2 regions of the Streptomyces sp. Je 1-369 genome follow, and region 2 is predicted to be linked to the other one. Evidence: riboswitches for the same ligand, from Rfam matches in the RefSeq annotation. Region 2 holds a riboswitch; the other holds the start of a gene.

Region 1 (8,963 bases), 5.7 Mb from region 2:
CAGCGCCATGAGGCGGGCGTTCTTCTTGTACGCCCGCAGATACTCGCGGTTCGACGCGTCGATGAGCTTGCGGGGGTCGGTGATGCCGGTGCGCTCGCGCAGGTGCGGATGGAGCATCTCCTCCTGCACCTGCTCGACCAGCGCCTGGAAGATCTCTTCCTTGCTGTTGAAATACGTGTAGAACGACCCGGAGGCGACGTGGGCCGCCTTGGAGATGTCCGTGATGCGGGCGTCCAGGTACCCGTCGCGCTCGAACACCTCGCGCGCGGCGGCGATCAGCGCGTTGCGCGTCCTGACGCCACGGGCGCTGCGGGGTGTGATCGGTTGCTTCTGGCCGCCGTCTGCGGCCGGGGCCTGGGCAGCCACTGCGATCCATTCACTCTCGGTCGAACCACTGTCGGTCGAACCTGTACGTATCGGTGGCAGCGGATGCTATCAGCCGACCTGGGAGAGGAAGTCGAGGAGAGCAGCGTTCACCTCGTCGGGCCGCTGCTGCTGGATCCAGTGGCCGCCGCCTTCGAGCACGATGTGGCCGCGCTGATCGGTCAGCATGTGGTCGAGGTCCTTCGCCGGCATGAACTGGCCGACGGGGTCCTTGGAGCCGGTGAGGAACAGTGAGGGCTGGGTGACGCGGCGGTCGGCCAGGTGCTCGGTGAGCTCCCAGTTGCGGTCGAGGTTGCGGTAGTAGTTGAGCCCGCCGGTGAACCCGGTGCGCTCGAACGTCTCGACGTAGTAGGCGAGTTCCGCCTCGTCGAGCCACGGCGGGGGCGACGACGGCTCGTCGTGCTGCTCGGCCCAACGGGCGGAGTAGATCTCCTTCGCCACGAGCGTCCTGCGCACGTTGCGGCCGAGGGCCGCGTCCGCCGCGCCGGGCTCCTGGAACCACACCATGTAGAAGTCCTCGCCGAGCCGCTTGCGCAGGATCGGGATCGGGGGAGCCGGGGCCCGCCGCGTCACCGGCACGCTCATCCCGGCGACGGCCCGCACCCGCTCCGGGCGGGCCAGGGCCATCTGCCACACCACCATGGCACCCCAGTCGTGCCCCACGAAGACGGCGTCGTCCGCGCCCACGTCGTCGAGGACCGCGGCCAGGTCGCCGCAGAGCGTCAGGATGTCGTACGCCTCGACGTCGGCAGGCCGCGAGCTCCCGCCGTACCCCCGCATGTCGGGGACGAGGACGCGGTACCCCGCGCTCGCCAGCGCGAAGACCTGGTGACGCCAGGAGAACGCCAGCTCAGGGAAGCCATGGCACAGGACCACCGGAGGCCTGCCCGGCCGCGCCTCACCATGGTCGAAGACGCGGAGTGTGATGTCGCCCGAGGTGACCTCGCGCGTCGCGACGCGCTCCCACTCGGCGCGGGTGACGTGTGTCGGCATGTGCAGAACCTCCGTGGTCCGCGCTCTGAACTTGACGTTGGATTCAATATACAAGCCGAAGCGGTCGTCCGGCGGGCGCGGCGGCCTCTCGCACTCTTGAACCTGAACCCGGATTCAAATACGTTGACGGAACTCAAAGCGGCCCAAGGCGGCTCAAGGCGCGTCGGCGACGACGAGGGGTGACATGAACGTACGGGTACGCACGGCGGTCCTGTTCGACTTCGGCGGGGTGCTGACCACCAGCGTCGTCACCGCCTTCGAGGAGCTCGGCACGGAAATCGCCGACGATCCGGAACTGTTGCTACGGCTCCTCTCCAAGGACGAGGAGAGCAGCGCCCTGCTCGTGGCGCACGAGGAAGGCCGCATCAAGGAGTCGGAGTTCGAGAACGGCCTCGCGGCGCGGCTGCGGGCCCACGGCGCGCCGGTCGAGGGCCCCGGGCTCGTGCGCCGCATCCAGACAGGACTGCGCCCCGACCCCGACATGATCACTCTCGTGGCAACGCTCCGGGCCGAGGGGCGACGCGTGGGCCTGCTCTCCAACTCCCTCGGAGACCGCTGCTACGAAGGCTTCGACCTGCCCGCGATGTTCGACGCCGTCACGGTGTCCGGGGAGATCGGCGTGCGCAAGCCGTCCCGCCGCGCCTACGCCGTCGCCTGCGAGCGTCTCGGCGTACGGCCCGAGGACACCGTGATGGTGGACGACTTGCCGCAGAACATCGTCGCGGCGGAGCGGCTCGGCATCGCCGGCGTCGTACACCGCGACGCTCCCACGACCGCGACCGGGCTGGCGAAACTCCTCGCACCGCCGTCCGCGGACGGGCGGAGCGGGCCGCGGCGCAGCTGAGGAAAACCCCTGCGCCCGGACCCGGCTCCGGACCAGGATCCGGACGAGACTCCGGACCAGGATTGCCTGACCCACCACCGTTGGAGGACGACCCGTGTTCGACGTGACCGACAGGGCCAAGGAGTACCAGGAGCGGCTGCTCGCCTTCATGGACGAGCACGTCTACCCCGCCGAGGCGGTGTACGAGGCCCAGATGGCGGAGTCGGGCGACCCGCACTTCCACCCGCCGGTCCTCGAGGAGCTCAAGGCGGAGGCGAGGAAGCAGGGTCTGTGGAACCTCTTCCACCCGCACCCCGAGTGGGGCCCGGGCCTGACCAACCTGGAGTACGCCACGCTGGCCGAGATCATGGGCCGCAGCGCGCACCTCGCCCCCGAAGCCACCAACTGCAACGCGCCGGACACCGGCAACATGGAGGTCCTCACGCTCTTCGGCACCGAGGAGCACAAGGAGAAGTGGCTGAAGCCGCTGCTCGCCGGTGAGATCGCCTCCGCGTTCGCCATGACCGAGCCCGCCGTCGCCAGCTCCGACGCCCGCAACATCGAGATGCGGATGGTCCGCGACGGCGACGACTACGTACTCAACGGCCGCAAATGGTGGACCTCCAACGCCCTGCACAAGAACTGCCGGGTGCTCATCGTCATGGGCAAGACCGACCCGGACGGGCCGGGCCACCGCCAGCAGAGCATGATGGTCGTCCCGCTCGACACCCCCGGCGTCACGGTCCTGCGCAACCTCCCCGTCTTCGGCTACCAGGACCGCGAGGGCCACGCGGAGGTGCTCTTCGAGGACGTACGCGTCCCCGCCACGGCACTGCTCGCGGGCGAGGGCGACGGCTTCATGATCAGCCAGGCGCGGCTCGGCCCCGGCCGCATCCACCACTGCATGCGCACGATCGGCATGGCGGAGCGTGCGCTGGACCTGATGATCGACCGCGCCCGGTCCCGTACGACGTTCGGGGCGCCGCTCGCCGACCGGGCGAACATCCAGGACTGGATCGCCGAGTCCCGCGTCGAGATCGACATGGCGCGCCTGCTGACCCTCAGGGCCGCGTACCTGATGGACACCGTCGGCAACAAGGAGGCGCGGACGGAGATCGCCGCCATCAAGGTCGCCGCGCCCGAGGTCGCGCTCAAGGTCGTCGACCGGGCCATCCAGGTGCACGGCGGCGCCGGTGTCAGCGACGACTTCCCGCTCGCCAGCATGTACGCCCATCTGCGCACCCTGCGGCTCGCGGACGGTCCGGACGAGGTGCACAAGCGCGCCATCGCCCTGCGGGAACTGCGCCGCCGCGACAACGAGCGGACGGGCCGATGAGCGCGCCGCGTGCCCCGCAGGGCTCCCTGTCCGGGAAGGTCGCCGTCGTCACCGGCGCCTCGCGGGGCATCGGACTCGCGGCGGCCGCCGCGCTGCGCGACCGCGGGGCGCAGGTCGTCGTCACCTCGCGCAGCGAGGAGCGAGCCAAGGAGGCGGCGTCCCGACTCGGCGACGGGGTGACCGGCTTCGGCGCCCACGCCACCGACGAGGACGCCGCGCGCGCCTGCGTCGAGCACACCGTCGCGACGTACGGCAGCCTCGACATCCTCGTCAACAACGCCGGTACGAACCCCGCGTACGGCCCGGTCGTCGACCAGGACCACGGGCGCTTCGCCAAGACGATGGACGTCAACCTCTGGGCGCCGATCCTGTGGACGTCGCTCGCGGTGAAGGCGTGGATGGGCGAGCACGGCGGCTCCGTCGTCAACACCGCCTCCATCGGCGGCCTCTCGGTCGCCCAGGACGTCGGCATCTACCACGTCTCCAGGGCCGCGCTCATCCACCTCACCAAGCAACTCGCCCTGGAGCTCGCCCCGAAGGTCCGCGTCAACGCCATCGCTCCAGGAGTGGTCCGCACGAAGCTCGCCGAGGCGCTGTGGGAGGAGAACGAGGCCCGGGTCGCCGCGGCCACCCCGCTGGGCCGCATCGGCGAACCCGAGGACCTGGGGGAGGCCGTGGCGTTCCTCGCCGGGGACGGCGCCCGCTGGATCACGGGGGAGACCCTGGTGGTGGACGGCGGCCAGCTCCTCGGGGGCGGCCCGCTGTAACGCTCCGCCTACCGCATGTCCTCCGTACCGCAGGACGTCGCCCGATGTTCGCCCCCGCGTCACCCGCCCGATCCGCGAGTGGGCGAACATCTGGGGTCAGGTCGAGATCCATTTCGCGGTACCCCGAGGGGACAACGTTGCAACGCCCACGTCCAGGACGTACGTACCACCGAGGAGGGGGAGCGCGTGTCGCGGTCTCCCTCACGGCTCTGCTGTCGCTGTTACTGACGGGCTGCGGTGTCGCGGGCCTCGGGGGCGACGGTGACGACGGGGGCGGGGACGAGGGGGCGGCCGCGGGTGCCGCCGCCATCGCCGGGATCGACTGTGCCGACGCGGGCAAGGTCCAGGGGACCGGGTCGAGCGCTCAGCAGAACGCGATGAAGTACTGGATCAAGCACTACCAGCGCGCGTGCCCGAAGGTGCGGATCGCCTACAACCCGATCGGGTCCGGCGCGGGCGGCGCGCAGTTCCTGCGGGGGGCGACCGCGTTCGGCGGCTCCGACAGCGCGCTCAAGCCGGACGAGATCGAGCGCTCGAAGGACGTCTGCCGGGGCGGGCGGGCCATCGACCTGCCCATGGTCGGCGGCCCCATCGCGATCGGCTACGACGTGCCGGGCGCCGACGACCTGGTGCTCGACGCGCCCACCCTCGCCAAGATCTTCGACCGGAGGATCACCGAGTGGGACGACCCGGAGATCCGGCGGCTCAACCCGGGCGCCGAGCTGCCGGCGATGCCCATCCGTCCCGTGCACCGGTCGGACGACTCCGGCACGACCCAGAACTTCCAGGCCTACCTCGCGGGCGCGGCCCCCGCGGCCTGGCCCCACCCGGTGGCCAAGTCCTGGCAGGGGAGGGGCGGCGCGTCCGCGAGCGGGTCGAGCGGCGTCGCCTCGGAGGTGACCTCCGGCGTCGGAGCGATCGGATACTTCGAGCTGTCCTTCGCGCGGGCCCGTCAGATCAAGACGGTGAACATCGACACGGGCGCGCCGACCCCGGTCGCACCGACTCCCGCGACGGCGTCGGCGGGCATCGCGGCCGCTCAGGTCGCCGGCCAGGGCAAGGACATGAAACTGAAGTTCCGCTACGGCGTCTCGACGCCAGGCGCGTACCCGATCGTCCAGGTCACCTACGAGATCGTCTGCGACAAGGGCAACCCCCAGGCGACCCTGCCCGCGCTCAAGTCGTTCCTGACCTACACCGCGAGCAAGGCAGGACAGAAGGACCTGTCCCGCCTGAACTACGCCCCCCTGCCGGAGACGGTCGCCGGACAGGTACGCGACGTGGTGGACACACTCTCCTGACGCGGGCGTCGACTTCGGCCCTGAAGGTGGCGTCGGCGGGCAGTCGAGCGCGCCCGCCTCGTCCACGGCCGCACCTACGCCACCGCGGTCCCCTCCAACTCGACCAGCTGGCCGGGGACCGCCAGGCGCGTCACCCCGAGCATCGTGGTGGTCGGTGCGACGTCGGCGGCGGCCAACCGGCCTGCCAGGACGCCGTAGTGCTGGAAGAGCAGGTCGACGTCGGTCGTGTAGACGTTGAGGCGGACGAGGTTCGCGAGGGACATGCCGGACTCGGTGAGCACCGCCTTCACGTTGTCGACGCTCAGCGCCAGTTGCGCGGCCATGTCACCGTCGTGTTCGGGCTTGCCTGCGCCGCTCATCGCGGTCTGACCCGAGATGTACAAGGTGCGTGCGTGCCCGGAGACGAGCTCGCCCTGGTTGAAGCCCATCTCCGTCGACCAGGTCACCGGGTTGACTGCGTTTCGTTCCATGATCTCGCTCGCTCCATTCGGTCTGCTTCGCATCGCTTGCAGGAGCCTCGCAGCAATACATGACATCCCTCGTCATGTATTTCGCCAGGGTTTTCGTATGCGCGCCGACCGACTGGTTTTCCTGGTGCTCCTCCTGCGTCGGCGCGGCCGGATGACGGCGGACGCGCTCGCCGGTGAGCTGGAGGTGTCCACCCGCACAGTGCTGCGCGACATGGAAGCGCTCTCCGTGGCCGGTGTCCCCGTCTACGCCGAGCGCGGCCGAAACGGCGGGTTCGCGCTGCTGCCGGACTTCCGGACGGCACTCACCGGACTGAACCACGACGAGGCGCTCGCCCTTCTGGTCGCCGGATCACGGCGCGGCGCGCAGCTGTTCGGCCTCGGCTCGGCGCTCGCCTCGGCCATGCTGAAGGTGTTCGACGCGCTGCCCGAGAGCCTCAAGGGCTCCGCGGCGGGCGCGGCCCAACGCTTGCTCATCGACCCGGAGACGGACCTCCTCGCGCGCCGCGTCGACAGCGAAGACCTGCCCGAGGCGATCGTGGCCGAGGTCCGGCGCGCGGTGTTCGCCGGGCACAGGCCGCGCATCCACTACACGGCTGTGGGCCAGGCTCCGAAGTGGCACTCGACGAACCCGCGCGGCGACCGGAAGCGGTCGACCTGGACCGCGCCTGGCAGGAACGCAACACGCGGTTCCGCGACGGCGGCGACGACCGGGTCACCGTGCGGGTAAGGGTGGCCCCGGAACGTCGCAAAGACCTCGTGGCCACGGCGCTGGCAGTGTGCGACGAGGACGGAGAGGACGAGGGGCGGCTGTGGTTGGGCCTCGTCTTTCAGAATGCCCGGCACGCCGAGTGGGCCCTGTGGCAGCTCACCACGCATGCCGAGGTCCTGGCCCCGGAGTGGTTGCGCACGTCGCTGCACGACCGTGCCGCCGCGATCGCCGCGCTCTACGCGCCGCCGCCTCGCCGAGAAGACCGCTCAGGGCGGTGAGTATCCGGTCCTGCACGTGGGCAGCAGAGGGTCCGCGTGCCAGCCCGACGGGGAGGAGCCTCATCAAGTTGAAGGACGGTCAGTAACCGACGATCGACCGTTGCGGCGGCGCCCCTTCGTCCCGTCGTCCTGCCGCCCCCGCCGAAAGTGGGGGTGGACTTACTAGGACGTCCAACTATATGTTCGTGACCAGAGCCCGCGGTGCAGGGAAGCCGGTGTGAATCCGGCGCGGTCCCGCCACTGTGACCGGGAAGTGCGTTCTCGCCGAGCGATACGCCACTGACGGAGAAGTTCCGTCGGGAAGGCGGGAGAACGCGCGCTGATCCGGGAGTCAGGATACCGGCCGCGGGGTGTTCCGTGTTGTCCACGAGGATGGAGCAGACACGCATGGCACCGGTCCGTACCCACGACCCAGGTGAACCGGCGAAGCGAGCGACGACCCCGGCCCCGGCCCCGGTCCGCGCTCGACTCCACGACGGCTTCTAGCCTTCGCGTCCCACGACAGAACCGCCCGCCCGCCTCACCCGGTGGCGCCGTCGGCCTGTCGTGCCATCCCCGGACTCACCTGACGAGAGCAGGCTCTCATGGTCCGTGAACTGACACACTTCATCGGCGGCAAGCGCGTACCCGGCACGTCCGGGCTCTTCGCCGACGTGTACGACCCCAACTCCGGTGCCGTACAGGCACACGTGCCGCTGGCCGGACGCGAAGAGACCACCGCGGCGATCGCCGACGCCCACGCCGCCCAGCGCGCATGGGGCGAGTGGAATCCGCAGCGGCGCGCCCGCGTGCTGCTGCGGTTCCTGCAACTCGTCGAAGGAGAGCGGGAATCACTCGCACAGCTGCTCTCCGGCGAACACGGGAAGACCGTCGCCGACGCCCACGGCGACCTGCAACGCGGCCTTGAGGTCGTTGAGTTCGCGGCCGGGATCCCGCACCTGCAGAAGGGGGAGTTCACCGACAACGCCGGCTCCGGCATCGACGTGCACTCCCTGCGCGTACCCCTCGGCGTCACCGCGGGCATCACCCCGTTCAACTTCCCCGCGATGATCCCGCTGTGGAAGGCGGCCCCCGCACTGGCCTGCGGAAACTCCTTCATCCTCAAGCCGTCCGAACGGGCACCCTCCGTGCCGCTCCGGCTCGCCGAACTGTTCCTGGAGGCGGGCCTGCCGCCCGGCGTCCTGAACGTCGTCAACGGCGGCAAGGACGCCGTGGACATCCTCCTGGAAGACTCACGCGTGCAAGCGCTCGGCTTCGTCGGCTCCACTCCTGTCGCCGCGCACATCTACGCCACCGCCGCCGCGCACGGCAAACGCGCCCAGTGCTTCGGCGGCGCCAAGAACCACATGATCGTGATGCCGGACGCCGACCTCGACCAGGCCGTGGACGCCCTCATCGGCGCCGGGTACGGCTCGGCGGGGGAGCGCTGCATGGCCATCGCGGTCGCCGTCCCCGTCGGCGAGGAGACCGCCGACGCGCTCGTCAACCGGCTCAAGGAACGCGTCGCCGAGCTGCGCATCGGGCGTTCCGACGACCCGGAGGCCGACTTCGGGCCGCTGGTCAGCCGCGACGCGCTCGACCGGGTTCGCCGCTACGTGGACATCGGCGTCAACGAAGGCGCCGAACTCGTCGTGGACGGGCGCGACTTCACCCTCCCCGGGCACGAGAACGGCTTCTTCGCCGGAGCCACCCTCTTCGACCGCGTCTCACCGCGCATGCGGATCTACCGCGAGGAGATCTTCGGCCCGGTGCTGTGCGTGACCCGCGCCGCGGACTACGAGGCGGCCCTGCGCCTGCCCAGCGAACACCCCTACGGCAACGGCGTCGCCATCTTCACCAGGGACGGCGACACCGCCCGCGACTTCACGCGCCGCGTCGGCGCCGGCATGGTCGGCGTCAACG
Region 2 (8,963 bases):
CAGGATCGGCTTCCGCCACTCGTCGATGTACGTGTTGATCGCCGCGGGCTTGCCCTCGTACCAGGTCAGCGGCGCCCACAGGTTCGGCGTCAGCTCACGCTTCGCGAGCTTCGCGCGGTCCTTCTCGCCGAAGCGCCCCTCGGCGATCTCCTTGCGGGAGCTGGTGACCTCGCCGGTCCTGCGGTCCTTCAGCTGCATGGAGACACCGATGACGTTCTGCGGCTTCACGCCGTAGCCGTACTTCGGGTCGGCGAGCACCATGCGCACCAGGTCCTCGCTGGCCGCGCTGACCACGTACACCTCGATGCCGTGCGCCTGCAGCGTCTTGTAGAGCTGCCGCATGCCGCGCGAGAACTCCGGCGGCTTCACCTCGGTCTTCGTGAGCTTCCCGGCCTCGTAGTACTCGGCGGGGATCGGCTTCTTGTACGCCAGGAGCTCGTCGACGTACCCCTTCAGCTCCTTCAGCGTGAAGCCGGAGAAGATCTGCGCGGCCCACGGGTAGCAGACCTGGTCGTCGACCTCGCACAGCCGGTTGTAGTAGCTGTAGAGGCTCTCCTTGTGCCCGGCCTTGTCCTTGAAGGGGATGACCTTCAGCGACGGGTCCATGGTCTCGCGGGTGAGGACGCCCTTCATCTCGAGGAAGGGCAGCAGCGACTCCTCCAGGTCGTTGCGGTACGTCGTGTTGTCCGCGTCGAAGACGGCGTACGCGCCCTTGTGGTCGTTCTTCGCGATGACCTTGCCGAGCTGCTTCGCGACGGGCTTCGGCCAGTGGGACAGCTCCCGGGCGGTGGCCGCCGAGGTGTCGGCGGCGCTCGCCTCCTCCGTCGGCCACAGGGCGCCGCCCGCGAGGACGGCGGCGGCCAGCGCGCCCGTGGTGCCGATGACGGCCAGCTTGCTCTTTGCCCGTACTGCCATGTCTCTACGTCCCTGCCGTTCCCTGCGAGCGATGTGCGCCCCGACCGGAGCGGCGCGCAATGCTATGGGGCGGCACCCACATTTCCCATGATCGAAGTCACCGTGGCGCGGTGGCATGGGGCGGGTGAACAGGGGTAATGGAGGGGTTCCGCGCATACTGGGCCCATGGACTCCCGTGAGTTCGTCCGCGCCGCTCCACGGCTCGACGGCATGGTCGTCTCCGCGGTCGGCTACCGCACCGCGGGGCAGCGGCCAGGGCTGCACCGGGGGCTCCCTTCGCCGTATCTGACGGTGATCTTCTCCCTGGACGGGACCATCGCCACCGGCAGCACCCCGGACCGGGCGACGGGACCGGACGCGACGCGCACCGACATCATCGTGGGCGGCCTGCACCAGAGCCCCGCGTACGTCGTCCAGCCCGAGCACGAGGCGGGCATCCAGCTCGCCGTGCATCCCCTCGCGGCCCGCGCCCTCCTCGGCCTGCCCGCCGCCGGGCTCACCGGGCAGCTCGTCGTCGGCGGCACGGACGTGCTCGGCGACCCGGCCGCGGAGATCCGCGAGCGGCTGTGCGAGCTGGACCGCTGGGAGGACCGCTTCGCCCTCCTGTCGGCCTATCTGAGGCGGCGCGCGGCTACGGACCGCGCCGCCGGATCCGTCCGCCCCGAGGTCGCGGAGGCATGGGCGTGGCTGGCCAGGCACCGGGGCGCGGGCACCCTCGGCGGCCTCTCCCGGCACGTCGCGCTCAGCGAACGCAGGATGACCGCGCTGTTCCGCGCCGAGACGGGACTCACCCCCAAACAGGCCGCCCGCCTGATGCGCTTCCAGCACGCCAAGGCCACCGTGACCCGCGCCGTCGCGGCGGGCGCCCCGCCGGACCTGGCCGGGGTCGCGGCCGACACCGGGTACTACGACCACTCCCACCTCGTACGCGACTTCCGGCAGTACACCGGCGAGACCCCCACCCGCTGGCTGGCCGAAGAGTGCCGGAATATCCAAGCCGGGGCGCACGCCAGGAGCGAAGAGTAGAGGCATGGACACCAACCGGAACACCACGACAGAACAGCAGCTCAGCACGCCCGCCCCGGCGATCTGGCCGGGCCTCCGGGCGCAGGACGCCCCCGCCCTGATCGACTTCCTCGTCGGCACCGTCGGCTTCCTGCGGACCGCCGTCTATGAGGACGAGGGCCGCGTCGCCCACGCCCAGCTCGACTGGCCCGAGGGCGGCGGCGTCATGCTCGGCTCGTACGACCCGGCCGACGAGGCCACCTGCGGCAGGCCCGGCGGTGCGGGCGCCTACGTCGTCACCGACCACGTGGACGACCTGTACCGACGACTCGTGGAGGCCGGCGTGAAGGTCACCGGTGAGATCGAGGACAAGCCCTACGGAAGCCGCGAATTCGGCATCGAGGACCCGGAGGGCAACCGCTGGTCCTTCGGTACGTACCGGGGTGAGCCGCGGCCCGCGCCGACGTCCACGCCCGGCCCGTAAGGCGGCGGGCCGGGCCCATCAAGCCGCGTGATAACTTGCGCAAGCCAGTCAAACCCACACCTGGGCCAGGGAATCCGGTGCGAATCCGGAACTGACGCGCAGCGGTGAGGGGGACGGGCGGGGCCACGGCCACTGGGTGTCGCGAGACGCCCGGGAAGGCGCCCCGCCCGGCCGATCCCCGAGTCCGAAGACCTGCTGGCGCCCTCCGGCCGCCCACCCGGCGGCGGGGGTCCGACGCAGGCCAGGCTCCGCGTATGAGCCGTGACACTCAAGGGATCACGTGTCCTCGACAGCCCGTATATCCGCCCTCCTCTGCGCCTGCCTGTTCGCGCTCACCGCGTGCGGCGGCTCCACGGAGAAGACCGGGGAGTCCACCGACAAGGCTGACAAGGCGGACAAGGCGGACAAGAGCGCCGAAGGCTTCCCGGTCACGGTCACCTCCTGCGGCAAGGACGCGAAGGTCCCGGCACCGCCGCAGCGCGCCGTCTCCCTCGACCAGGGCTCCACGGAGATCCTCCTCTCCCTCGGCCTCGCCGACCGCATGGTGGGCACCGGTACCTGGACCGACCCGGTACCGAAGAACCTGGAGAAGGAGAACGCGAAGGTCGAGCGGCTCGCCGACCGCTACCCGTCGCTGGAGAAGGTCCTCTCCAAGGAGCCGGACTTCGTCAGCGCGTCCTTCCTCTACACGGTCGGCAAGGGAGGCGTCGCCGACCGCGCGAAGTTCGACGAGCTCAACGTCCCGGTCTATGTCTCGCCCAGCGACTGCGCGGGCAAGGACAACGACGGCGGCGGCGACGGCAAGCGCGTCAAGACCCTCACCATGGACACCGTCTACGGCGAGGTGCGCGACCTGGCGAAGGTCTTCCACGTCGAGAAGCGCGGCGAACGGCTGGTCGCCGACCTCAAGAGCCGCGTCACGAAGGCGACCGAGGACATCGACGCCTCCGACGCCACGCTCCTGTACTGGTTCGCCAACTCCGACGCCCCGTACCTGGCGGGCTGCTGCGGCGCCCCCGGCATCATCACCCGCGAACTCGGCGCGAAGAACGTCTTCGACGACACCCACGAGGAATGGCCCCAGATCAACTGGGAGACCGTCGCCGACCGCGACCCCGACGTCCTCGTCATCGGTGACCTCACCCGCAAGTCGCAGTCCGCGGAGAGCGCCGCGGCGAAGATCAAGTTCCTGGAGACCAACCCGGCGACCAAGAACCTGACGGCCGTGAAGAAGAAGCGGTACGTCCTGCTCAGCGGCCAGGCCATGAACCCCACGATCCGCACGGTCGACGGCATCGAGCAAGTAGCGGCGGGTCTGCGGAAGTTCGGGCTGGTCAAGTGACGGAGGTCGCCCGCGTGCGGCAGGCGCTGCTGTGGCTCGCCGGGGTCGCCGCGCTCGTCCTCTCCGTCTCCGTGGCCGTCACCATCGGCCCCGCGGACATCTCCGTGCCCGACGTGTGGTCGACCGTCGCGGCCCACCTCGGCTGGGGCGACAGCCCGCTCACCCCGATCAGGGACGGCATCGTCTGGAACCTGCGGATGCCGCGCACCGTGCTCGCCGCCGTCTGCGGCGCGGGCCTCGCGGTCTGCGGGGCGGTCATGCAGTCCCTGCTCCGCAACCCGCTCGCCGACCCCTTCGTGCTCGGGGTGTCGTCCGGGGCGTCCACGGGAGCGGTCGCGGTCGTCGTCCTCGGCGTCGGCGGGGGAGTGGTGTCCGTCTCCGCGGGCGCCTTCGCGGGCGCGCTCTGCTCCTTCGCACTCGTCCTGCTCCTCAGCCACACCCTCGGCGACACCACGGACCGTGTCGTGCTGTCGGGCGTCGCGGCCATGCAGCTCTTCTCCGCGCTCACGTCGTTCGTCGTCCTCACGGCGGGCGACGCGGAGACGACACGCGGCGTGCTGTTCTGGCTCCTCGGCTCGCTCAGCGGAGTCGGCTGGACCGACGTGTGGCTGTGCGGCGCGGTGCTCGTGGCCGCGCTGGTCGTCTGCCTCGGCCACGCCCGTACGCTCGACGCCTTCGCGTTCGGCCCGGAGGCCGCGGCGGCGCTCGGCGTCCGGGTGGCCCGCACCCGGCTCGTCCTGCTCTGCACGACGGCGCTGCTCACGGCGGCCCTGGTCAGCTCGGCGGGCGCCATCGGCTTCGTCGGCCTTGTCCTGCCGCACGCGGCCCGCGCGGTCGTCGGCTCCGGGCACGCCAGGCTCCTCCCGGTCACGGCGCTCGCGGGAGCGGTCTTCCTGGTCTGGGTGGACACGCTGGCCCGCACGGCGCTCGACCCGCAGGAGGTCCCGGTCGGCGTGGTGACGTCACTCATCGGCGTACCGGCGTTCGTGGCGGTGCTGTACAGGACGAGGAGGACGACGTGACCTCTCCGAGCACCGTCGACACGGGCCTGCGAGCGGACCGGGTCAGCAGGGAGGCGGGCGGCCGTCTCATCGTCGACGGCGTCAGCCTCGCCCCACCCACCGGCGCCACCGTCGGGCTCCTCGGCCCCAACGGATCGGGCAAGTCCACGCTCCTGCGCCTGCTCGCGGGCGTCCTGGCCCCGGCGTCCGGGGTGGTCACCCTGGACGGCCGCACCCTGTCGGACACGGGACGCCGAGCGGTGGCCCGGCGGATCGCCGTGGTGGAGCAGCACGCGGCGACGCAGGTCGAACTGACCGTACGGGACGTCGTACGCCTCGGCCGCATCCCGCACCGCCGCGCCTGGTCGACGCCCACGCCCCACGACGAGCGGGCCGTACGCGAGGCCCTCGCCCGCACCGGACTCACCGAACGCGCCGCCCAGGCCTGGCACACGCTCTCCGGCGGCGAACGCCAGCGCGTCCAGATCGCCCGCGCCCTGGCCCAGGAGCCCCGCGAACTCCTCCTCGACGAGCCGACCAACCACCTGGACATCCAGCACCAGCTGGACCTGCTGTCCCTGGTCGCCGAACTCCCCGTCACCAGCGTGATCGCGCTGCACGACCTCAACCTGGCGTCGATGTTCTGCGACCAGCTGCTGATCCTCAAGGAGGGCACGGCGTACGCGTCGGGCACACCGGCGGAGGTCATCACGGAGAAGCTGATCGCGGAGGTGTACGGGGTGAGGGCGGTGGTGACGCCGGAGGAGAACGCGGGCCTGGGCGGCGTCCCGGAGGGCGGCCGCCCCTCGGTGCGCTTCCTGCGGCCGTAAATGGTTCCGCGAAGTCAGCGCGACAACGGAGACTGACCGCGTACGAGGCACCGACAGACAGAAGAGGGCTCCTGCCATGATCGTGATCGCGCACCTGAGCGACACCCACATCGACACCGGCCCGGCGGACGGCGGACGCAGCGTCGACCGCACCCGGGCGGTCATGGAGTACCTGAACAGCCTCCCGTACGAACTGGACGCCGTCATAGCCACCGGCGACATCGCCGACCACGCGACCCCGTCCGAGTACGAGGCGGCCCGCAAGCTCCTCTCCACCCGGCACCCGCTCCTGACCTGCCCCGGCAACCACGACGCGCGCCCGGCGTACCGCGAACACCTGCTGGGCGAGCCCCCGAGCACGGCCCCGATCAACACGGCCCACGCCACGGACACCTTCACCCTGGCACTCTGCGACACATCGGTGCCGAACGAGGACCACGGACGCCTGGACGACGAAACCCTGAACTGGCTGTCCGCGCTCCTCGCCGACACCCCACCCACCCGACCCGTCCTGATCGGCTTCCACCACCCGCCGGTCCCGCTCAACACGCCCTACGTGGACGGCATCCGCCAGTTCGACGAGGACCGCCTGGCCGACCTGACGTCACGCCACCCGAACGTCACGGCGTTCCTGGCGGGCCACGCGCACACTCCCGCGGCGACAACGTTCGCGAACCGCCCCCTCCTGGTGGCCCCCGGAGTGGTCTCCACCCTCCGCCTCCCCTGGGAACCCCAGTCCCACCCGACCCACCACGTCCACAGCGACCTGCCCCCGGCCGTCGCGTTCCACGTCCTGGACGACACGGGCCGCCTGACGACGCACTACCGCCCCGTCATCCTCTGAGGGACGGGTTGCCGGGTCACCGCGAGAGGGCGGACAGGCTGAGCAGCAGGTGCGCGGACTCGGCATGGTGGAAGTCGGAGTGCGCGCCGGTCAGGGAGAGCCGCCGCGCCCGCCCGCCGCGGTAGCGCCACCCCGCGTCGACGTTGACGATGCGATGGTCGAGTACGTCCAGTGCGTACGGCTCGTCGACCGTCAGCAAAGGGGTGGAGTGCTGCGGCACAGGCGCGCTGCCCACACCGGAGTGACCGATACCGGGGGCCGCCTCCGCCCGCAGGTGCCAGAACCCGGTGGCGCGGTCCCACCGGGAGTGGGTCAGGGTGAGCGGCCCGCGCAGGGGAGCGGCGGGCCGCCCGGCGCGCGGGAACAGCGCGGGGAACATCTCGTCGAAGCTGTCGCGCGGCGCCGCCATCTGGAAGACGAGGGCACTGTCCACCGTGAAGGGCCGCAGCGGATCCACCGCGGTGCTCCAGCTGAGCACCCGCGGCCCGCGGGGCGGGTCGGCGGCCCACTGCACCGCCTCGCAGAGGAACCGCCCGCCGAAGGAGTGCCCGACCAGATGCAGGTACTGGCCGTGGCGGTTGGCCAGCACGGCGGGGTCACGGGGGTCGGCCCGCTTCTTGTCCAGATAGCCGAGAAGATGCCCGATGACGTGCGCGGCGTGCCCGGTTCCCGGCGCGCTCATCGCGTGGGCGCGGTCGCGGATGCGGCGGTAACCGGCCAGGGACGGCAGGCTGGAGGAAGGCCAGCAGACGACGACGCACCAGGGCCGGTAGCCGCCGGACAGACCGGCGTACGCCTCGGGCCGGGCCGCGGCCAGCTCCCTGGCCTGCCGCAGCAGCCGGCCCGCGCTGCGGACGGCGCTGTCGGGCTCGGTCTGCCAGCCGTGCACGTAGACGTAGATGTCGGTCGCCCGGTCGGGGACGCGGAGCACGCGACCGAGGTGTTCGGAGAGCCGGTCGGGACGGACGGGGGCGTCGGAACCGGGTGCGCAGAGCCGTCCCTGTTCGTCGAGCCGGACGACGGTCGTGGAGACGGGTGCGCTGTCGCGGACCTTCCCGGACGACGTGCGCCGCTTCAACGGCTTCGCCGTCACAGGGAGATCTCCAGCCTGCTGTCGATGCCGCAGTACAGCGAGTAGGCCAGCGCCAGCGGATTGTGGAAGCGGTCGGTGTACTCGCGGGCGAGCGCCATCGCGATCTCACCGGCCGTACTGTCGCCGCCGAGATAGTGGTCCAGGAAGGCGAAGGCGTACTCGGAGGCGAAGAGTTGAGGTATCTCGATCTGCGGCCCGAGGACCCCGTCCGCCCCCAGGTTCACCAGCACCCCGCCGAGGTGCTTGAGCCCCGGCCCCGGCGCGGTCTGACCGGTGTGGCAGGCGTTGAGCAGGACGAAGGGGTGGAAGACCGCGTCGGCGGAGCCCCGGTGCCGACGGCGTTTGCGCATGACCAGGTCGGCGTCAATGGGCCGGTCGTCGGAGAGCCGGACCGCGAGGTGCGGGTGGGGCGACCCGTTGTCGACGAAGGCGCCGTGGCACCAGAAGTACATGACGTCGTCGTTGAGCAGAGGAGCGGCGAGATCTTCGAGAAGGGTCTCGGACTCGGTGCGTATGACCAGGTGGGACCGCTCCTCCAGCAGCTTGCGGACGTCGGCGGCCCGGCCGACGTTGTCGAGCGTGGAGTCCGTGTTGAGACTCGTCGCGGGAAGCTGCCGACCGAGGGCGGCTGCCGGGGCGGCGGCCGGATAGGCCGACGCGCCCGTCTGCTCGATCTGATGCCGGTAGCCGAGGAAGCCGTGCCGCGGATCGGCGCCGGCGGGCAGCTCCACGGCGAGCATCGGCCAGGGCAGGTGCAGGTCCGAGTCGAAGGTGATGCGCAGCCCTTCCTCACCGGCGAGCACGCCGAGCAGGAAGGCCCGGAAGGTGGACATCTGCTCGTCCGTGCCCGAGAGCAACGCTTCGAGGAGATGCTGTCCTTCGTCGGCGAGATCGTCCGTCAGCTGCTGCGAGGGTTTGGCGTGGGCGGACAGGTCGACCGTGTCGCTGAACGGATGGCCGCCCAGCGGCATCCCGTCGGCGTCGCACGGCTGGTGGTGCACCAGCCGGTCGCGCCAGACCGTGCGCAGCCGCGCCGCCTTCTGCAGGATGTCGTCGGCGGTGACGGTGAGATAGGCGTGCGCTGTTCCGTTCTTCGGGGTGCGCTGCCCGGGGATGATGGCGGATATGTGCAGCAGCGCGCCGTGCTGACGGAGCATCACGACCAGGTCGAGCGGTTCCTTCGTACGGGCCGGGCTCTCCGGACGACGCTGACGCGGCGGAAGCGCAGTGAAGTCGAGCGAGGGATTCTGGATCACGTCCGCCACGAGCTCTTTGGACACCTGCTCAGTTCCTCCTGGGTCCGGGGGCCTCACCGACAAGAGAAGGGGTGCCGGCCACGACGTCGATGCTGGTCTCCAAGTCCTGGAGGACGACGCCGACATCGCGGTCGTACACGGTGAACCGCAGGCGGTGCGCGCCCGGTTCCGGCGCCGTGAACTCGAAGACGGC

What was found. A riboswitch is a leader RNA that binds a small molecule or an ion and turns the genes downstream of it on or off. The one in region 2 is predicted to bind cobalamin.
Region 1: linked by a shared signal. The riboswitch ahead of NOO62_RS36615 (CoA-acylating methylmalonate-semialdehyde dehydrogenase) and the one ahead of NOO62_RS11745 (ABC transporter substrate-binding protein) in region 2 are both predicted to bind cobalamin.

Annotation. Positions count from the first base shown of each region.
Region 1 covers NZ_CP101750.1:8,282,174-8,291,136, forward strand. The annotation lists gene NOO62_RS36575 (TetR/AcrR family transcriptional regulator) at 1-366, opposite strand, end outside; gene NOO62_RS36580 (alpha/beta fold hydrolase) at 436-1,377, opposite strand; gene NOO62_RS36585 (HAD family hydrolase) at 1,562-2,221, shown strand; gene NOO62_RS36590 (acyl-CoA dehydrogenase family protein) at 2,316-3,536, shown strand; gene NOO62_RS36595 (SDR family oxidoreductase) at 3,533-4,303, shown strand; gene pstS (phosphate ABC transporter substrate-binding protein PstS) at 4,441-5,604, shown strand; gene NOO62_RS36605 (RidA family protein) at 5,679-6,074, opposite strand; partial or broken gene NOO62_RS36610 (helix-turn-helix transcriptional regulator) at 6,172-7,061, shown strand; cobalamin riboswitch at 7,244-7,424, shown strand; gene NOO62_RS36615 (CoA-acylating methylmalonate-semialdehyde dehydrogenase) at 7,646-8,963, shown strand, end outside.
Region 2 covers NZ_CP101750.1:2,561,052-2,570,014, reverse strand. The annotation lists gene NOO62_RS11760 (HAD family hydrolase) at 1-915, opposite strand, end outside; gene NOO62_RS11755 (helix-turn-helix domain-containing protein) at 1,081-1,941, shown strand; gene NOO62_RS11750 (VOC family protein) at 1,946-2,404, shown strand; cobalamin riboswitch at 2,433-2,619, shown strand; gene NOO62_RS11745 (ABC transporter substrate-binding protein) at 2,685-3,746, shown strand; gene NOO62_RS11740 (FecCD family ABC transporter permease) at 3,743-4,768, shown strand; gene NOO62_RS11735 (ABC transporter ATP-binding protein) at 4,765-5,577, shown strand; gene NOO62_RS11730 (metallophosphoesterase) at 5,654-6,421, shown strand; gene NOO62_RS11725 (hypothetical protein) at 6,438-7,514, opposite strand; gene NOO62_RS11720 (CHAT domain-containing protein) at 7,511-8,794, opposite strand; gene fxsT (FxSxx-COOH system tetratricopeptide repeat protein) at 8,799-8,963, opposite strand, start outside.